4 regions of the Pseudarthrobacter sp. NPDC092424 genome follow, and region 3 is predicted to be linked to each of the others. Evidence: predicted binding sites of a transcription regulator. Region 3 holds the regulator's gene; each other region holds the start of a gene.
The links. The regulator LexA, encoded in region 3, represses DNA repair genes until DNA is damaged. The targets are predictions, from matches to a motif close to TCGAACANNTGTTCGA.

Region 1: the regulator LexA is predicted to act here: its motif matches at 2,419-2,434, upstream of ACIQCN_RS05395 (DUF6504 family protein).
Region 2: the regulator LexA is predicted to act here: its motif matches at 1,892-1,907, upstream of ACIQCN_RS11835 (shikimate dehydrogenase).
Region 4: the regulator LexA is predicted to act here: its motif matches at 2,574-2,589, upstream of ACIQCN_RS05640 (DUF222 domain-containing protein).

Annotation. Positions count from the first base shown of each region.
Region 1 is NZ_JBIVQC010000002.1:521,526-525,731, reverse strand. Features, by position in the region: gene ACIQCN_RS05420 (mycoredoxin) at 22-279, opposite strand; gene ACIQCN_RS05415 (SOS response-associated peptidase) at 378-1,142, shown strand; gene ACIQCN_RS05410 (VOC family protein) at 1,180-1,602, opposite strand; gene ACIQCN_RS05405 (chorismate mutase) at 1,622-1,942, shown strand; gene ACIQCN_RS05400 (hypothetical protein) at 1,949-2,338, opposite strand; gene ACIQCN_RS05395 (DUF6504 family protein) at 2,467-2,808, shown strand; gene ACIQCN_RS05390 (DNA polymerase III subunit alpha) at 2,805-4,206, shown strand, end outside.
Region 2 is NZ_JBIVQC010000007.1:135,742-139,947, forward strand. Features, by position in the region: gene ACIQCN_RS11825 (LysR substrate-binding domain-containing protein) at 1-106, shown strand, start outside; gene ACIQCN_RS11830 (IclR family transcriptional regulator C-terminal domain-containing protein) at 103-897, opposite strand; gene ACIQCN_RS11835 (shikimate dehydrogenase) at 908-1,780, opposite strand; gene ACIQCN_RS11840 (Bug family tripartite tricarboxylate transporter substrate binding protein) at 1,999-2,970, shown strand; gene ACIQCN_RS11845 (tripartite tricarboxylate transporter TctB family protein) at 3,032-3,583, shown strand; gene ACIQCN_RS11850 (tripartite tricarboxylate transporter permease) at 3,580-4,206, shown strand, end outside.
Region 3 is NZ_JBIVQC010000004.1:39,497-43,702, reverse strand. Features, by position in the region: gene ACIQCN_RS08050 (ATP-dependent DNA helicase) at 1-1,897, shown strand, start outside; gene lexA (transcriptional repressor LexA) at 1,935-2,672, opposite strand; gene ACIQCN_RS08040 (LysM peptidoglycan-binding domain-containing protein) at 3,023-3,391, shown strand; gene ACIQCN_RS08035 (histidinol-phosphate transaminase) at 3,471-4,206, shown strand, end outside.
Region 4 is NZ_JBIVQC010000002.1:565,967-570,172, forward strand. Features, by position in the region: gene ACIQCN_RS05625 (alpha/beta fold hydrolase) at 1-686, shown strand, start outside; gene ACIQCN_RS05630 (glycosyltransferase) at 683-1,429, opposite strand; gene ACIQCN_RS05635 (dienelactone hydrolase family protein) at 1,718-2,464, shown strand; gene ACIQCN_RS05640 (DUF222 domain-containing protein) at 2,654-4,206, shown strand, end outside.

The DNA.
Region 1 (4,206 bases), on a different contig from region 3:
CGCTTTCTGGGGCGCTTTCCGCTACGCGGCCAGGCGGGTCCTGACCTCGGCGGCAGAGGGGTTGGTGGCGGCGGTGCCGTCCGGGAAGAGGACCGTGGGAACCGTGCGGTTGCCCCCGTTAAGCTGCTCCACGAGCTCGGCGGTGCCGTCCACTTCCTCGATGTTGATCTCGGTGTACCCGATGCCCTGCGCGTCCAGCTGTTTCTTCAGCCGGTTGCAGTAGCCGCACCAGGTGGTGGAAAACATGGTGATGGTGCCGGATTCGGGAGTGAAGTCCACAGGGCTCTCCTTGCTGTTGGTAATGGGGTCCGTCGGGGTCAACGGTATCGCGACCGGCGCTATTCCCGGGCGGCTTCGCAGGATGGCATGCTGGAGCCATGTGTGGACGCTATGTGATGGCACGTGCCGTGGGTGACCTGCTGGCCGGGTTCGACGCCGCCCTGGAGGACGAGGTGCACGTCCCGCCGTCGTGGAACGTGGCGCCCACCGATGAGGTTCCCATCGTCCTGGAGCGCCTGGTGGAGGACGGCGGACCAGCGCCACGGCACGTGCGCCAGCTGCACGTGGCGCGCTGGGGCCTGGTGCCCTCCTGGGCGAAGGATCCCTCGATCGGTTCCCGGATGATCAATGCCCGGAGTGAGTCCGTGCTGGAAAAGCCGGCTTTCCGGAAGGCTGTGCGGTCCCGGCGCTGCGCCGTCCCCGCGGACGGCTACTACGAATGGAAGCAGGGGCCCGGCAAAGCTAAGCAGCCCTATTATGTGCACCCCGGCACGGACCACGGGCTGGCCTTTGCCGGCCTCTACGAATGGTGGAAAGACCCTTCCGTGCCGGACGGGGAGCCGGCACGCTGGCTGCTCTCCACTTCCATCCTGACGGCAGACACCCCGCCGCCCGGGACGGAATCAACTGTCTTCGGCAAGCTGACGGAGCTGCATGACCGGGTGCCGCTGCCCATGGACAAGGACACCATGCGTGCCTGGCTCGACCCTGCAGCGGACGACGCCGCGGAACTGGTGGATCTGGTCCGGGCGCGGGTGCGGGACGTGGCGGCGGACTGGAAAGTGGAAACGGTTGGCCGGGAGGTGGGCAACGTACGCAATAACGGCCCGGAACTCATCCGGCCGGTGGAGGCGCTGTTCTAGCAGCCCCCTCAAGCAGCCCCTCTGGCGGCGGCGCCGCTCAGACGGTGACCGTGCCGGCGTCGTCCACTGTCCAGGAAGGGTTGTACGCAACTTCCCAGCGGAAGCCGTCCGGGTCCGCAAAGTAGCCGCTGTAACCGCCCCAGGGCTGGGTGACCGGTTCGGCGATGATGCTTGCGCCGGCAGCGGCCGCCTCCGCCATGACCCGGTCCACCTCATCGGTGCCGGGCAGGTTGTGGCTCAGTGTAATGCAGGGAACCGGGCCAGGGGCGTCCACGCCCGCCTCGGCCCGCATCTGGCCTGCATCCCAGAGGGAGAGGACCAGGCCGTGGTTGACCTGTATGAATACGACGTCGCCCTCCAGTTCGCGGTGGACCGGCCATCCGAGCCCGTCGACGTAGAACGCGCGGGACGCGGCAACACTGCGGACACCTAGCGAGATGAAGTCGACTCTGGGTTGCATGCTTCGATACTGTCAGACGATGGCGACAATTCAAGGAAATGATAGGGACGCCCTGGCGGACAAAGAGCAGCTTGCTGCCGTACGGGTCGCCGTTGACGAGGTGGATGACCAGATCGTCACCCTCATCGCCCGGCGCGAACGGCTCATCCGCATCGCCGGAACCCTTAAAGGGGACGACGCCGAAGTGCGGGCACCCGGACGCGTGGAACGGATCATCGAGCACGTCCGTTCGGCCGCGGAAAAGAAGGACATCGACCCGGACATCGTCGAATCCACCTACCGGGCCATGATCTCCGGGTTCATCGAACTCGAAATGCGCGTGCACAAAGGCAACGGCTAAAACCCTCTAGAGGGACTCGGAGACCGGCACGCCGGACTGGAAGTCCCTTCCGTCCGCCTCGCTGAAGGCGGTCATCACATGGCCCTCGCCCAGCCCGTTGATGGCGGCGAGCGGGAACTGCCCGGTAATGCTGGTGGCCGAATGGGTCACGCCGGAGAGGTCATAGTCCTCTTCTATGCCCTGGTCCCGGTTGAACGAGTAGAAGGCGATGGCCTCCCCGTTCATGAATTCGATGCACAGCCGCCGCTGCGCGGAGTAGTCCGGCGTGGCCCCCATCAGGCCCACCACATAGGCGCCGGAACCGGGAATGCTGCCGTCTATGTCAAAAGTGGCGATGGCAGTGGAGTCCTGCGTTGTGAGGCTTGCCTGCTTGAGGAGTGCGTCATCGGTGCTCATGGCTCCATCCTGCTCCCTGCCGCACCGTCAGTCCACCCCCGTCTAGGTTTTGTCCTGGCCCCGTCGTAGACTGGAATTATTCGAACACATATTCGAATAATTCGTTCGTTCCATCCGGGGAGGCAGCCATGGGCCTGTTCAGTGAATCCGTGGATGTGGCGTGCTCTCCGGACGGCGAGCCCCGGGAACTCTGCTGGGGCGGGCGGTCATACACGGTCTGCGCCGAACCGGTCCGCTGGTATGAGCGCCGCCAATGGTGGGCGGAGGAACGCCGCGCGCCCCTGGGCAGCGGGCCCGGCCTGGTGGACCATGAAATCTGGCGCGTCCAGGTCCTGCCCGCCGCCGGTCCGGAAGCCAACGGTCCGGATGCTGCGGGGGAGCCGCTCACCCTGGACCTTTCCCGCCATACCGGCAGCGGCCGCTGGCGGCTCCTGCGGATCCACGATGCACTGCGGCCCCGGACAGCATGAGCTTCACCCACCTCCACGTCTCCACCGCCTTCAGTGCGCACTACGGGGTCTCCTGGCCCGAGGAACTCGCCCAGGCCGCCGCGGCGGACGGGGCAACAGCGCTCGCCTGCACGGACCGGGACGGCCTGTACGGAACCGTCAAGCACCTCAAAGCCTGCATGGCCGCGGGAATCGATCCCATCGTCGGGGTGGACCTCGCAGTTTTCGACGACGACGGCGACCACCGCACCCAGGTGTCCGGCCGGGTGGTGGTACTGGCGCGCGGAAACAACAACGGGGCAGGTTACCGTGCCCTGTGCCGGCTGGTATCGGATGCCCACGCCCGCACCTCGGGCAAATCCGGGGGAGCGGTCCCGGCTGCCGTCACCCGCGCGGAACTGGCATCGCGCACCTTGGACCCGAACACCCTCAAACCCGTCCTCACCGTGCTGATCGGCCCTGACTCGGACGTGGGCCGTGCCATGGGCGGACGGCGCTACCTGCGCCCCCGCACCCTGTTCAAGGCATGGCTGGACGCCATGCCCGCCGGCACCGTGGTGACCGAAATCGTCTCCCAGCTCAGCCCTCCCGGGACGCCGCTCAGCACGGCCCACGCCGTCCGTATGCTCAAGCTCGCCGAAGAGCACCGCATCCCCGCCATCCTCACCAACGCCGTCAGGTACTGTGCCGCGGACGGGGCGCCCACAGCGGACGTCCTGGACTCGGCCCGCACCCTGAAATCCCTCCCGGAGCTCGCCGGCGAACCGCTGCTGCAGCCCACCGGCCGGGGCTGGCTGAAAACATCCGCGCAGATGCTCCAGCTGGGCAAGGAAATCATCTCCGCGGCCGGCTATGGCGCCGCGGACCTCAAACAGCTCATGGCGCAGACCGAGGCGCTCGCGGACCTCTGCCGGATCGATCCCGCATCGGATATGGGCTGGAAGCGGCCGGTGGTTCCCGAAGCCTCCGTCCTTGGCATCAGCCAGGACCCGCATGCGGAACTGACCCAGCGCTGCCACGCCGGGATCGGCAGGCGGTTCTCCGGTATCGCCGGGTCAGCTGAACGGGACATGCTGGCCCGCCTGGAGCATGAACTGGGCATCATCCGGAACCTGGGGTTTTCCGCCTACTTCCTGACCGTGGCAGAAGTGTCCCGGATGATCCAGGAAATGGGGGTCCGCGCCGCTGCGCGCGGCTCGGGGGCGTCCAGCCTGGTTAACTACCTCATCGAGGTCAGCCACGTGAACCCCCTGCAGCACGACCTGATTTTCGAGCGGTTCCTGTCGCGGGACCGGGCCACCCTGCCGGACATTGATATCGACGTCGAAAGCGCCGAACGCCATAACGTCTACCACCGCATCTTCGAACGCTTCGGCGCGGAGCGGGTCACGCTGATGAGCATGCAGAACGGTTACCGTG
Region 2 (4,206 bases), on a different contig from region 3:
GGTAGGCGACGTCGATTTCACCCTGCTCCGCAACCCGCTGGCCAACACGGAGGTGGTGGATGCGCTGACCCAGGCCATCCTGGGCCGCGCCCTGAAGCAGCCTTAACTCCTGTGCGGGCTGCGTCCGCCATAGTCGTCGCCAATATGGCGGGCCGCGTCCAGCAGCAGCGGCACGATGCTCTTTTCGATCTCCCCCGGCCCGATCCGGTGTCGTTGCAGCGACACATTCAGGGCTGCCACCACCTGGCTCCCCCGCCACACCGGCACGGCAACTCCGCGAAGGCCCTCCTCAAGCTCACCCGAAACAATGGCCCACCCGGCCTGGCGGGCGGCATCCACCGCCGTCCGGAGCTCGTCGATAGTGCTCACAGTGTGGTCCGTGAAGGGCCGCAGCTGGACGGTCTCCAGATAGGCGTCCAGCTCATGGCCGGCGAGCCCCGCCAGCAGGACCCGGCCCATTGAGGTGGCCCACGCCGGGAAGCGCGTTCCGACATTGATGGAAACACTCAGGAGCCGGGGCGCCGCCACCCGCGCAACGTAGACGACGTCATCCCGGTCCAGGATGCATAGCGACGTGGTCTCGTCAAGCTCCGCCGCCAGCGTCTTCAGATGCGGTTCGGCGATCCGCGGCAGTGTCAGGTTGGCCATGAAGGAAGCACCGATGTCGAGGGTGCGGGGCGTCAGTTCAAAGAAATTTCCCTCAGCACGCAGGTAGCCAAGGTCGGTGAGGGTGAGCAGGAAGCGCCGGGCGGCGGCGCGGCTGAGGTCTGCCCGTCCGGCCACTTGGGTAACCGTCAGCCGTGGTTCCTTGGAGGTGAAGGCGAGCAGCACCGCGAACGTCTTCTCCACGGACTTCACAAAGTGGGGAGGCGCGGGCTCTTCCTCGACGGCGCTCACGGCTGCTACATTACCTGCCCTGCCGGAGCAGGCTGAGGAAGTGCTCCCGCATGCGGGGGGCCTGTGGTTCAAGGCCTGTGATGAGGCGGAAGGCGTCAACGGCCTGGCCTACCGCCATGTGCCCGCCGTCCAGCACCCGGCAGCCTTTGTCTGCGGCGGCCTTGAGCAATTCGGTCTGGATAGGACGGTAGATGATGTCCGCCACCCATTGGCGCGGCTTGATGACGGACGGATCCAGCGGCATGCCGGCGTGGCCCTGCATCCCGACGGGACTGGCGTTGACCAGTCCGTCCGCATCCGCCAGCGCCTCCGCGGCGTTGTCGAGCGGTACCTGGCGGACGTCGCGGCCCGGAAAGAGCCTGGACATCGCGGCGGCCCGCTCCGCGGCCCGCACCGGGTCAACGTCCGCCAGGATCAGGGACTTGGCGCCTGCCGCAAGCAGCGCGTAGGCGACGGCAGCACCGGCGCCCCCGGCACCCAACTGCACCACTTGGTCCAATTCCGCGTCTGGAAGACCTTCCTGAAGGGCCGTGCCGAAGCCTGAATAGTCGGTGTTGTGGCCGATAAACCGGCCGCCCCTGATCAGGACGGTGTTGACGGCACCCAGCCGCGCGGCGTCGTCCGATAATTCATCCAGGTACTGAAGCACCACCTGCTTGGCCGGCACCGTGATGTTGAACGCGTTGAATCCAAGGTCCTGGCCAGCCTGCAGCAGCTTCCCCACATCGGCGGCCGGGCGGTTCAGGACCGTCAGGTCTACGGGGCGATATAGGTACCTGAGGCCAAAGCAATCGGCTTCCCGCTCGTGCAGGGCGGGGGTCAGGGAGTGGGATGTCCCCTCCCCGATCAGCCCAACCAAATACGATTCCGAGACTGCACTCATGCGCACGCCCTCCTGTAAACCACCGCAATAAACGGCCCGTTGGTCACGATTGGGGCGCAGGCATTGCCCGGGGCCCCCGGTGTGAACTACATTACAGGTAGTGTTCGATTTATGCACATATGTTCGCCTAGCGCACAAGATCGACAACTAAAGCCAGTACGCCGCCCAAAGAAGGGCCGCGTTGCACCCCGTTACGGAAATCAAAGGAGCCACCGTAAATGAAAGCCTTCATCAAATCACTGGCCGTGGGGACCATGGGCCTCATGGTCCTCAGCGGCTGTGCATCCGGCAACAACAGCAATGCTGACGCTGAATTTCCGAGCCAGGACATCAGGCTGACCGTTCCCTGGGCCGCGGGCGGTTCGGGCGACCTCACCGCCCGCACCATCGCGCCGATCCTGGAAAAGGAGCTTGGCGTTGAGGTCATCGTCGAGAACAAGCCCGGCGCCAACGGCTCCGTGGCCTACAACTGGCTCAAGGACCAGAAGCCGGACGGCTACAACCTGTCGATGATGGGTGTGGAAGTGGCCACGCTCCAGTTCCAGGACTACGACATCGACCCGTCCAACTACGAGCCCATCGGGCAGGGCCTGGCCGGCCCCGGCGCCATCGCGGTTCCGGTGGACAGCCCCTACAAGTCGCTCAAGGACCTGGTGGCGGACGCCAAGGCCAACCCCGGAAAGGTGACCTACTCCAGCCCCGGCGTCGGCTCGGTCTGGGACTCGCCGGCGCAGGGCCTCCAGGAACTGGCCGGCATCGAACTGACATCCGTCCCGTTCGACGGCTCCGCACCGGCAGTCGCGGCCGCGGCCGCAGGTGACGTCGACTTCTCCATCGACGCCATCGGCACCCAGAAGAACCAGGTGGACGCCGGCAAGCTGCGCTACCTGGCCATGCTCACGGATGAACGGGATCCCAAGAACCCGGATGTCCCCACCGCCAAGGAGGAGGGCATCGACCTCCAGAACGCCTCCTGGGTAGGCATCATGGCCCCGGCCGGAACGCCGGAGGACGTGGTGAAGAAGCTGTCCGAGGCCATGGGCAAGGCCGTCGAGGACCCGGAGTACCGGAAGGTCATCGAAAGCTCCAACCTGGTCCCCACCTTCAAGGACTCCGAAGAAATGAAGGCATTCCTTGACGAAGAGGCCGACCGCTACGGCCCGTGGATCAAGTTGGCGCAAGGAAAATAGCTCCTGAATCGGGGCCGGCCGCCATCCGGCGGCCGGCCCCGGTACCAGTTAGGAAACTCCCATGAACGATTCCGCAGCGCTCCCCCCGGCGGCGATGGATCCGTCAAATCCTGAGCAGGACCACGCCGAAGCGTACATCCATCCAGCCCCCGAGTCGCTGGTCACGGACCGGGCGCACCGCATCCGCGAACTGGTTCCGGCCGCCGTCACCATTGGTTTCGGCGTGCTCATCCTGGTCCTTGCGCAGGCCATCCGCTCAGGTGTCCGCGTGGAACTGGGCCCCCCGTTTTGGCCCACCATGCTCGCCTGGGCGCTGGTCGCCGTCGGGCTCCTGCAGGTGGTTGTCAACGTATTGCGCGGCGTAAGCCGGGCCAACCTTCCCGAGCCTCTTACTGGCTGGGGCGTAGGGCGCATGCTGGCCACGGCCGCCATCCTGGTGGGCTACCTGCTGCTCTGGAATGTCCTCCAGTTTTGGCTCATCACCCTGGCAGCCACAGCCGGACTCACGTTCCTGTACGGCGGACGCGGCTGGAAACCGCTGATCGTGTTTCCCGCCATCGTGGCCGCGCTTCTCCATTTCCTCTTCGTTGTCGCATTGCGGGTGAACCTATGATCCAGATTGCCGCTTCTCCAGTCACAGACGGCATTCTTGCCGTCCTCCAAGTGGACACCCTCCTGTACATCGGCCTGGGCATCCTCGTGGGCATGCTTGTGGGTGCCTTCCCCGGCGTCACCGCCACGATGGCCGTGGCCCTCGCCAGCGGATTCACGCTGACGCTTGAACCCATCCAGGGCCTGGCCGTCCTCCTGACCATCTATGTGGCCGCGCAGTTCGGGGACCGGGTTCCGGCCATCCTGATCAATACCCCAGGCACACCGGCGTCCATCTCCACCACGTTCGACGGCTATCCGTTGGCGCTCAAGGGCAAGGCCGGCCTCGCGCTGACAACATCGGCATTCGGCTCCGCATTCGGCATGCTTTTTGGCATCCTGATCCTCGCCGTCGCCGCCGTCCCGCTCTCCGAGTTCGCCCGCCAGTTCGGCCCGCCGGAGATGTTTGCCCTGGTGGTGTTCGGCCTGACCATGATGGTGGGCGTGTCCTCCGGACGTATCCTCAAGGGACTGGCCGCAGGAGCCTTCGGACTGCTGCTGGCCACGGTTGGCCGCGACCCCATCACAGGCGACGCCCGCTTCACCCTGAACGTCCTGGAACTGAACGGCGGCATTCCGTTCATT
Region 3 (4,206 bases):
GACGCACCTTCTTGTCCAGGCAGGAACGGGCACGGGCAAGTCCCTGGCTTACCTGATCCCGCTCATTGCGCACGCCCTGGAAAGCAACAAGCCCGCCCTCGTGTCCACCGCCACCCTGGCGCTGCAGACACAGATCGTGGGAAGGGACCTGCCGCGGCTGCTGAAGGCGATCACACCGGCGCTGGAGCGGCCCGTCAAGGTGTCGCTCGTCAAGGGACGGTCCAACTACGTCTGCCGGCATAAGCTTGAGGGCGGGTTCCCGTCCGAGGAGCCCACGGAAGGCCAGCTGTTCTCGCTGGGCGAGGACACCAGTGTGCCGCACTTCGCCGCGGCCGTGGGCGGACCGTCCTCGCAGTTGGGCAAGGAAGTGGTCCGGCTGCGCGAATGGGCGGCCAAAACCGCCACGGGGGACCGTGATGAACTGCTGCCCGGGGTCACGGACCGCGCCTGGCGCCAGGTGTCCGTCACGTCCATGGAATGCCTCGGCGCGCAGAAGTGTCCGCTGGCCGAGGAGTGCTTCAGCGAGCTTGCACGGCACGATGCGGCCTCCGCGGACATCGTGGTGACCAATCACGCCATGCTGGCCGTGAGCGCCTTCGAGGGCCTGGCAGTCCTTCCCGAGTACGACGTGGTGGTGGTGGACGAGGCCCACGAACTGCAGGACAGGGTGACCGGCGCCGTGTCCGGACAGCTGTCCGTGGCCATGGTCCATGCCGCTGCCTCCGGGGCGCGCAAGCACACCGCCATCACGGTGGACGCGCTGAACGCCGCTGCGGCCAACCTTGAGGCTGCCCTGGCCGGCGCGCCCGGAGGGCTGCTTCCCAACGGCCTCAATGACGAGCAGCTGGACTGCGTGGACCAGCTCCGTGAGGCCTGCCGCGCCGCGCTGTCCGACTCCAAGGGCGACGGCAGCCAGTCGGCCGACGGCGGGCGCCAGCTTGCGAGGTCCCGCCTGATGCTCATCCTGGAACTGTGCGAGCGGCTCCTGGCTGCACGCGAAAACCGGGAGGTGGTCTGGTTTTCCCGGGCAAGCACCTTTGACCCGGGACAGGGCTACTCCCAGCCGGACGATTCGGCGCCGGTACTGATCAACGTGGCGCCGCTTTCGGTGGCCGGCAAGCTACGCGAGGGCCTGTTTGCGGACCATACGGTGGTTCTCACCTCAGCCACACTTGCCATCGGTTCAGCGTTTGAGCCTGCCGCCGGAGGCCTGGGGCTGGTGGGCCAGGGAGCACCAAGCTGGACCGGCGTGGACGTGGGCTCACCCTTTGACTACCCCAGGCAAGGGATCCTTTACGTGGCGGGCCACCTGCCAAAGCCCGGGCGCGGTGTGTCCCCGGAGGCGCTGGACGAACTCGAGGCCCTGATCCGCGCCTCCGGCGGCGGCGCCCTGTGCCTTTTCTCCTCCCGGCGTGCGGCCGAGGAAGCAGCCGATGCCTTGAGGCCCAAGCTGGGAATGACCGTCCTCTGCCAGGGCGAATCCACGATGACGGCCCTGGTGAAGCAGTTCGCGGACGAACCCGATACCTGCCTGTTCGGCACCATGTCGCTGTGGCAGGGCGTAGACGTGCCAGGCGGTTCCTGCCGCCTGGTTGTCATCGACAGGATTCCTTTTCCACGGCCGGACGATCCGCTCATGACGGCACGGTCCCGGGCTGTGGCGCAGGCAGGCGGGAACGGGTTCATGGCGGTCTCGGCCACGCACGCGGCCATCCGCCTGGCACAGGGGGCCGGGCGACTGATCCGGTCTACGAACGACAAGGGCGTGGTGGCAGTCCTGGACTCCCGGCTGGCCACTGAACGCTATGCCGGTTTCCTGCGCGCAGCCCTGCCGCCGTTCTGGCCCACTACCGACCGCAAGACGGCGGTGGCAGCGCTCGAACGGCTGGCCCGGTAAGGCTGGCCGCGGAGCGCCCCTTTAGAGGGCACGCATCCTAGAGGGAACGCAGGACGGACACCACTTTGCCCATGATGGTGGCGTGGTCGCCAAGGATTGGCTCGTACTGGGTGTTCTGTGGCAGCAGCCAGGTGTGGCCGTCGCGCTGCCGGAAGGTCTTGACGGTGGCTTCATCGTCCAGGAGGGCCGCCACGATATCCCCGTTGGCCGCGTCTGCCTGGCGTCGAACCACTACCCAGTCGCCATCGCATATGGCCGCATCCACCATGGAGTCGCCGGCGACCTTCAGCATGAACAGCTCGCCCTGGCCCACCAGTTGGCGGGGGAGGGGCATGACGTCCTCCACCACCTGCTCCGCAAGGATGGGCCCGCCGGCGGCGATCCGGCCCACCAAAGGGACCATGGCCGTGTCCAGCGCGGTAGGCAGTTCGGTGACAGAAGCGGAAATGGAGCCCGGCGCCGGGCTTTCAGCGGACGGGGCTCCGCTGCCGGGCGCGCCGCCCAGCGTCAGCGGCATCAGCACTTCCATGGCGCGGGGCCGTTTGGGATCCCGGCGGAGGTAGCCCAGCTTTTCGAGCTGTGAGAGCTGGTGCGTCACGCTGGAGAGGCTGGCCAGCCCTACCGTGTCCCCGATCTCGCGCATTGAGGGCGGATAACCGTTGTCGTTGACGGAGCGCTGGATGGTTTCGAGGATCTTCTTCTGCCGGGCGGTCAGGCCCTTGGCGGCCTTCTTTGCCTGCGGGAGTGCCCTGCCTCCGGCCGCTGCTGCTGCCATGTTTGCCAATGCCCTTCGGTTGCCACCGGTCCGCTTGCTCTGGCTCCGGCCGTGATGGTCCCGCCCAAATTGTCAGACCCGGCTGATCAACTTTCCGCGTGGTTGTTCTTGTCTTCAAAGCTAGGCCAGCCACAGGGCTTTTTCAAACATTTGTTCTAGCGAGTCTCGACATTGTTCGTTGATAAGTGCTAAAACTGAATCAGTAAAGTTCGAATATGTGTTCTAGTCACTGCAATCGTCGTTCGAAGATCATCTTCGAAGTTGGGAAGGATGCGGCGGCCGGGAACATTCCGGGCAGCACAGTACGGTCCAGGAGGGCTCAGTCCATGTCAGCTATTTCCGCTCATCACTTGTCAGTTTCCGCGCGGCACGCCTCTGCTTCAGCAGGCCGGGCGCAGGCGCCCCTGCCGCCGCTGAGGCTTACGCGCCGGGGCCGGGTAGTGCTGATCGGCATCCCGCTGATCCTGCTTGCTGCGCTGTTGCTGTCCATGGCCGGATTCTTCAATTCGCCCGCCAAGGCCTCAGACTCGGCAGCGGACCTCGTGGCCACGCCGACGGTCACCGTGACGGTCCAGCCGGGCCAGTCCCTGTGGAGCATCGCCGGCAGCCTGGCCCCGGACCGCGACGCCAGGGACGTGGTGGCGGACATCGTCCAGCTGAACAACCTTTCCGGCGGGCCTGTCATCCCGGGCCAGCAGCTGTTCGTTCCGGCAGGATGACGGGATCCCCGGTGCAGGGCAGCAGGGCCGGCTTATTGTCACATTTTCCGGTCCCCGGCACGGGCACTAAACTGTTCAGGTGAATGACCAGCTAGAACGACTGAACCGGCTTCCGCTCCGCGAGAACCTCCGCGGCCTCACTCCGTACGGGGCCCCGCAGCTGGATGTTCCCATTCTCCTGAATGTCAACGAGAACACCCATGGCGTTCCTGCGGATGTGCAGGCGGCCATCACCGCGGCCGTTGCCCGGGCCGCCACAGGGCTGAACCGGTACCCGGACCGGGAATTCAACGGACTCCGCACGGCACTGGCCGACTACCTCGGCCACGGGCTGGACGCCTCAAACATCTGGGCCGCCAACGGCTCCAACGAAGTTCTCCAGCAGATCCTGCAGGCCTTCGGCGGCCCCGGCCGCACCGCGCTGGGCTTTCCCCCCACCTACTCGATGTATCCGCTGCTGGCCAGTGGTACGGACACCCGCTACATCGCGGGACAGCGCGCGGACGACTACGGCCTCACTGCCGAGTCCGCTGCCCGGCAGGTGAAGGAACTGCAGCCCAACATCGTCTTCCTCTGCTCGCCGAACAACCCCACCGGTACCGGCCTTGGACTCGACGTCGTGGAGGAGGTGTACCGTGCCGGCGAGGACAGCCAAACCATCGTGATCGTGGACGAGGCGTACCACGAGTTTGCCCACGACGGGACGCCGAGTGCTCTGACGCTGCTGCCCGGCCGTGAGCGGTTGATCGTATCCCGCACCATGAGCAAGGCGTTTGCCCTGGCAGGGGCGCGCCTCGGCTACATGGCTGCAGCTC
Region 4 (4,206 bases), on a different contig from region 3:
GCTACTTCGTGCTGAGCTACGACCTCGCCGGGCAGTACGGCTCCGCGGCCGCTGGCCCGGAAAACCTGGTTCCGCCCCGGCGGCACTACGACTACCAGCTGTTCGTCGATGACTTCGTGGCCGTCCTGGAAACCACGGCCACCCCGGTCCATGTGGTGGCCTATTCCTTCGCCGCCATCGTTGCCCAGCTTGCCTACGCGCAGCGCCCGCAACTGTTCAGGTCCCTGACCCTCCAGAGCTGTCCGCCCGAGGCCGGCCAGAGCTTCAGAGGCGTAAGCCGCGTGGGCCGCTTCAGCAGCTGGGTGAATGGCAGGATCGGTGCTGCCCTGCTGATCTGGGGCATCCGCAGTGGCAGGTTCGTCCATGTCCCGCCGGGGCGGCGCAGGTTCGTCAACCACCGCTTCCGGTTCACCCGCAGGCAAGCCGTCCGCGACATCTACACCCTGATGCAAAAAGCGCCGGACCTCCGTGGAACACTGGCGGAGGCATCCCTTCCCAAGTTTGTTGCCGTGGGCGAACACGACCTGTGGCCGCTCCGGCTGCACCGGCTCTTTGCCCAGGACATCAAGGCACGGATCGGCATCTACCGTGGAGGCCACAGCCCCTGCGAAACGACACCGCACCAGTTCAGCCGGGACCTCATCACCCTCTACGCCAAGGCGGACCGGCCGGCGCCACAGGACTAGAGCTGTTCCCGGCGCCACCGAACACGGTCCCGCCGCCGGCGCAGGGGCGGTTCGTCCCGGAATTCGACGCGGAAGGTCACCAGCGACATCACGATGCGGCGCCGGAAGGATGACCAACTGGCGAAGGGCCGAGCCGAAACCCCGACTTTCAGCGTCGGATCGTACACAACGCCCATGTCCGACCGCAGCCGGTAGGAGATGTCCAGGTCGTCATGGACCAGGTCGTTGTCCCGGACGACGGAGGCGCGGATTGCCGCCCAGAGCTCGCGGCGCAGGGCGAAGTTGGAGCCATACACTGGCGGATGGCCCAGCAGGAAGCCGATCACGCTGAAGTAGGCGCCGAGGAATACGTGCCGCCCCGCCCAGCGGACCAGGGCGTTTCCGCCATAGAAATCACCAGGGCCCGTCACTGCCGTGCGGGCTCCGGCGGTACGGAGGATCCGCTCCACGTGTTCCAGCCAGTCACGCGGCGGCCGCGAATCCGTGTCAAGCCGGGCGATGATCGTCCCCGCTGCCGCGTCAAACCCGGCGGCAGCAGTCGCAGGGATGCCCGGCAGGTCCACGGATATCCGATTCACGCCCGCTGCTGCGCAGATGGCAGCAGTGTCGTCACTGCTCGAATTGTCCACCACGATGATCTCGTCGGCGGGCCTGGTCTGCCCGGCCAGCATGGCAAGGCAGACCTTCAGCTCGGGACCGTCATTGCGGGTAGGGATGACTACCGAAACTGTGGGAACCTCCATAGCGAGAGCCTACCGGCACCTTGCGCTCAAGGAGCCTGTAGATCGCGATACGGAAGCGGCGTCAGCAGCGCGGCGATGCAGACCTCCTGCCCTGCGCTCCGGCCTAAGTGCCACGTCGCCCAAGAACCCACCACGCCGGTGAGGGCCCTTCCGCGCGCCTGGTTGTCGGATTCGAGGCGGTGCGGATGGTCGAGGAGGGGCATTCCGTTGACGCATACCCCATCTTCCCGACTTCCGTCCGAAAGCGGCTGCCGCCCGCGTGAGTGCGCCGGACGGTATCCTGACCGAATGATCGAGATCACCGCCCCGGACGGCCTGGCCGAAGCCGTCCTCGCCCGGCCCTCAACCGGCGAAGGCCCTTTTCCGGGCATCCTCTTTTACATGGACGCCTTCGGGCTCCGCCCCCGGATCGAGGAAATGGCACAGCGCATCGCAGACTGGGGCTACATCGTCATGGCTCCCAACGTGTTCTACCGCGAGGGAACGGTTGCCCAACTGGACCCCGGTATCGATCTGACCAGTGAGGCCGGACGCAAAACCGCAGGGCAGCTCGCTTTCCCCCGCATCGGCCGGCTAACCGCCGGGCTAGCCCTTCGGGACATCGACGCCTGGCTCAGCGCCCTCAACGCAGTCGACGGCGTCTCCCCCGGTCCCATGGGCACCACGGGCTACTGCATGGGTGCCCGCCTTGCAGTCCGAACAGCTACGGCCCACCCGGAAAGGATCGCCGCATGCGGGGGCTTCCATGGGGGCGGACTGGCCACGGACGACCCGGACAGTCCGCACCTTGGGCTAGCCCACGCGAAGGCACGTTTTGTCTTCGGCCATGCCGACCATGACAGGAGCATGGACCGGGATGCTGTCGCCCGCCTGGGCAAGGCGCTGGCGGCGGCCGGCCTTCCGGCGTCGAACGAAATTTACCTCGGCGCCGCCCACGGCTACACCATGGCTGATTCCGCGGCCTACAACGACGCTGCAACAGAACGCCACTTCAGCGAGTTGCGGGAACTGTTTGACTCGACGCTGAAGCGTTGAGCCGGCGGCTCTGGAGATGGGTGCTCTCCGCCCTCCAGCGCTCAACCAGGCCTCAGCGAACGGGTAGCAAATACTTGGCACCGCTTTGGCCGCCCGGATGTAGGCCCACGCAAAAAAGTTTTTGAAAGTTTTTTTGCGCGGGCCCCCAAACCCCCTCAAAATGTCAGACCCCCTTTTCATAGTTAGTACATGGCAAGCGAAGCGGCGATGGGGGCATTCGAGGCGATCGATGCCGCCCTTGCCGTGCTGCACGCCGAGGTAGCCGCATCGGCTGCCCGGGTCCCTGAGGCTAACGATCCCCTGGCGGCTGTCGCTGACGAATGCCTGGACATCCTGGCGGGTGTGGCACAGACCGAGGCCCGGGTTTCCGCCCTGAAAGCCGATGCCGCAGCCCGGTACGCGGACTCCGCCCGGTCTATCGCTGCCCCGGGCATGCCCGTGCAGGCCCAGGAAATGGCCATCGCCGCGGAGGTCGGCTGCGTCCTCGCCATCGGCGACCGGGCGGCCGGCGCCCTCCTATTACAGTCCTACGCCCTGTCGACCACACTGCCCCGGACGCTGGCAGCCCTTCGTGCCGGGACGGTGTCGTGGCAGCACGCCCGGGTGATGGTGGAAGAGACCGCGACCCTCGACCGGGACGCCGCAGCCGCGCTGGAGACCCACTTCCTCGACCCCGACGCACCGGACGCTGCGCGCGGCTGCCCGCCCGGGGAGATGCCCGCCTACCGCTTCCGCCGGAAAGCCCGAATCTGGCGGGAACGCAACCATCCGCACAGCATCGAAACGCGCCATGCAAAAGGCGTGGCGGACCGGTGCCTCGAATACGCTCCCGAGCAGGACGGCATGGCCAGGGTGTCCGCCTACCTTCCGGCCCACCAGGCGAACGCGATCTGGAACCGCATCACCGCCGTCGCCCGCGGCCTTCAGGGCCGGGACGAGGAGCGAACGCTCACCCAGCTACGCGCCGACCTGTTCGCTGCGGCAGCACTTCGGGGTGACAGCGGCTGCATCCGCTGCACCGGCGCCGGTGACAACGCGAGCAGCAGCGCGGACGACGGCGGGACAAGGGGACCGGCCGACGCTCCCGCTCCCCGCGCTGAAGTCTTGGTCACCGTCCCCGTCTTCGCCCTCCTTGGTACGACCGACGAGCCTGCAATGCTGGATGGCTACGGACCGATCCCGGCCTCGATGGCGCGGCAGCTGGTGGCCAGCGGAGCGGACTCCTTCCACCGGGTGCTCGTGGACCCCCGCGACGGTGCACCGCTGGAAATCGGCCGTACCAGCTACCGGCTCACTAAAGCCATGCGGAACTGGCTTCGTCTCAGGGACGGAAAGTGCCCATTCCCCGGATGCAGCAACCACTCCCTCGACAACGAGGCCGACCACCTGCTGGCCTGGCACCACGGCGGAACCACCGGAATCAGCAACCTGGGACAGCCCTGCCCCAAGCACCACCGGCTGAGGCACACCAGCGGCTGGAAACCAACTCCGGCAACGAAGAACGAACCGCCCGGCTGGGTCGCGCCGTCAGGGCGCAGATACAAGAGCGAGCACCAGGACTGGGAGCCACCCCACTGGCCTCCTTCGGTGCGTCCCGAAGTTTCGCTGAGCCCGGAACGGGGGAACATCAGCAATTGGTTCCTGATCCCCTTTACGGCCGCCGCACGCCGGGGAACCGTGGACTACTTCCGCCTGCCGCCCTCGATCGGAGAAGACAGCCTGCGGGAGTACCTCGCCGCGCG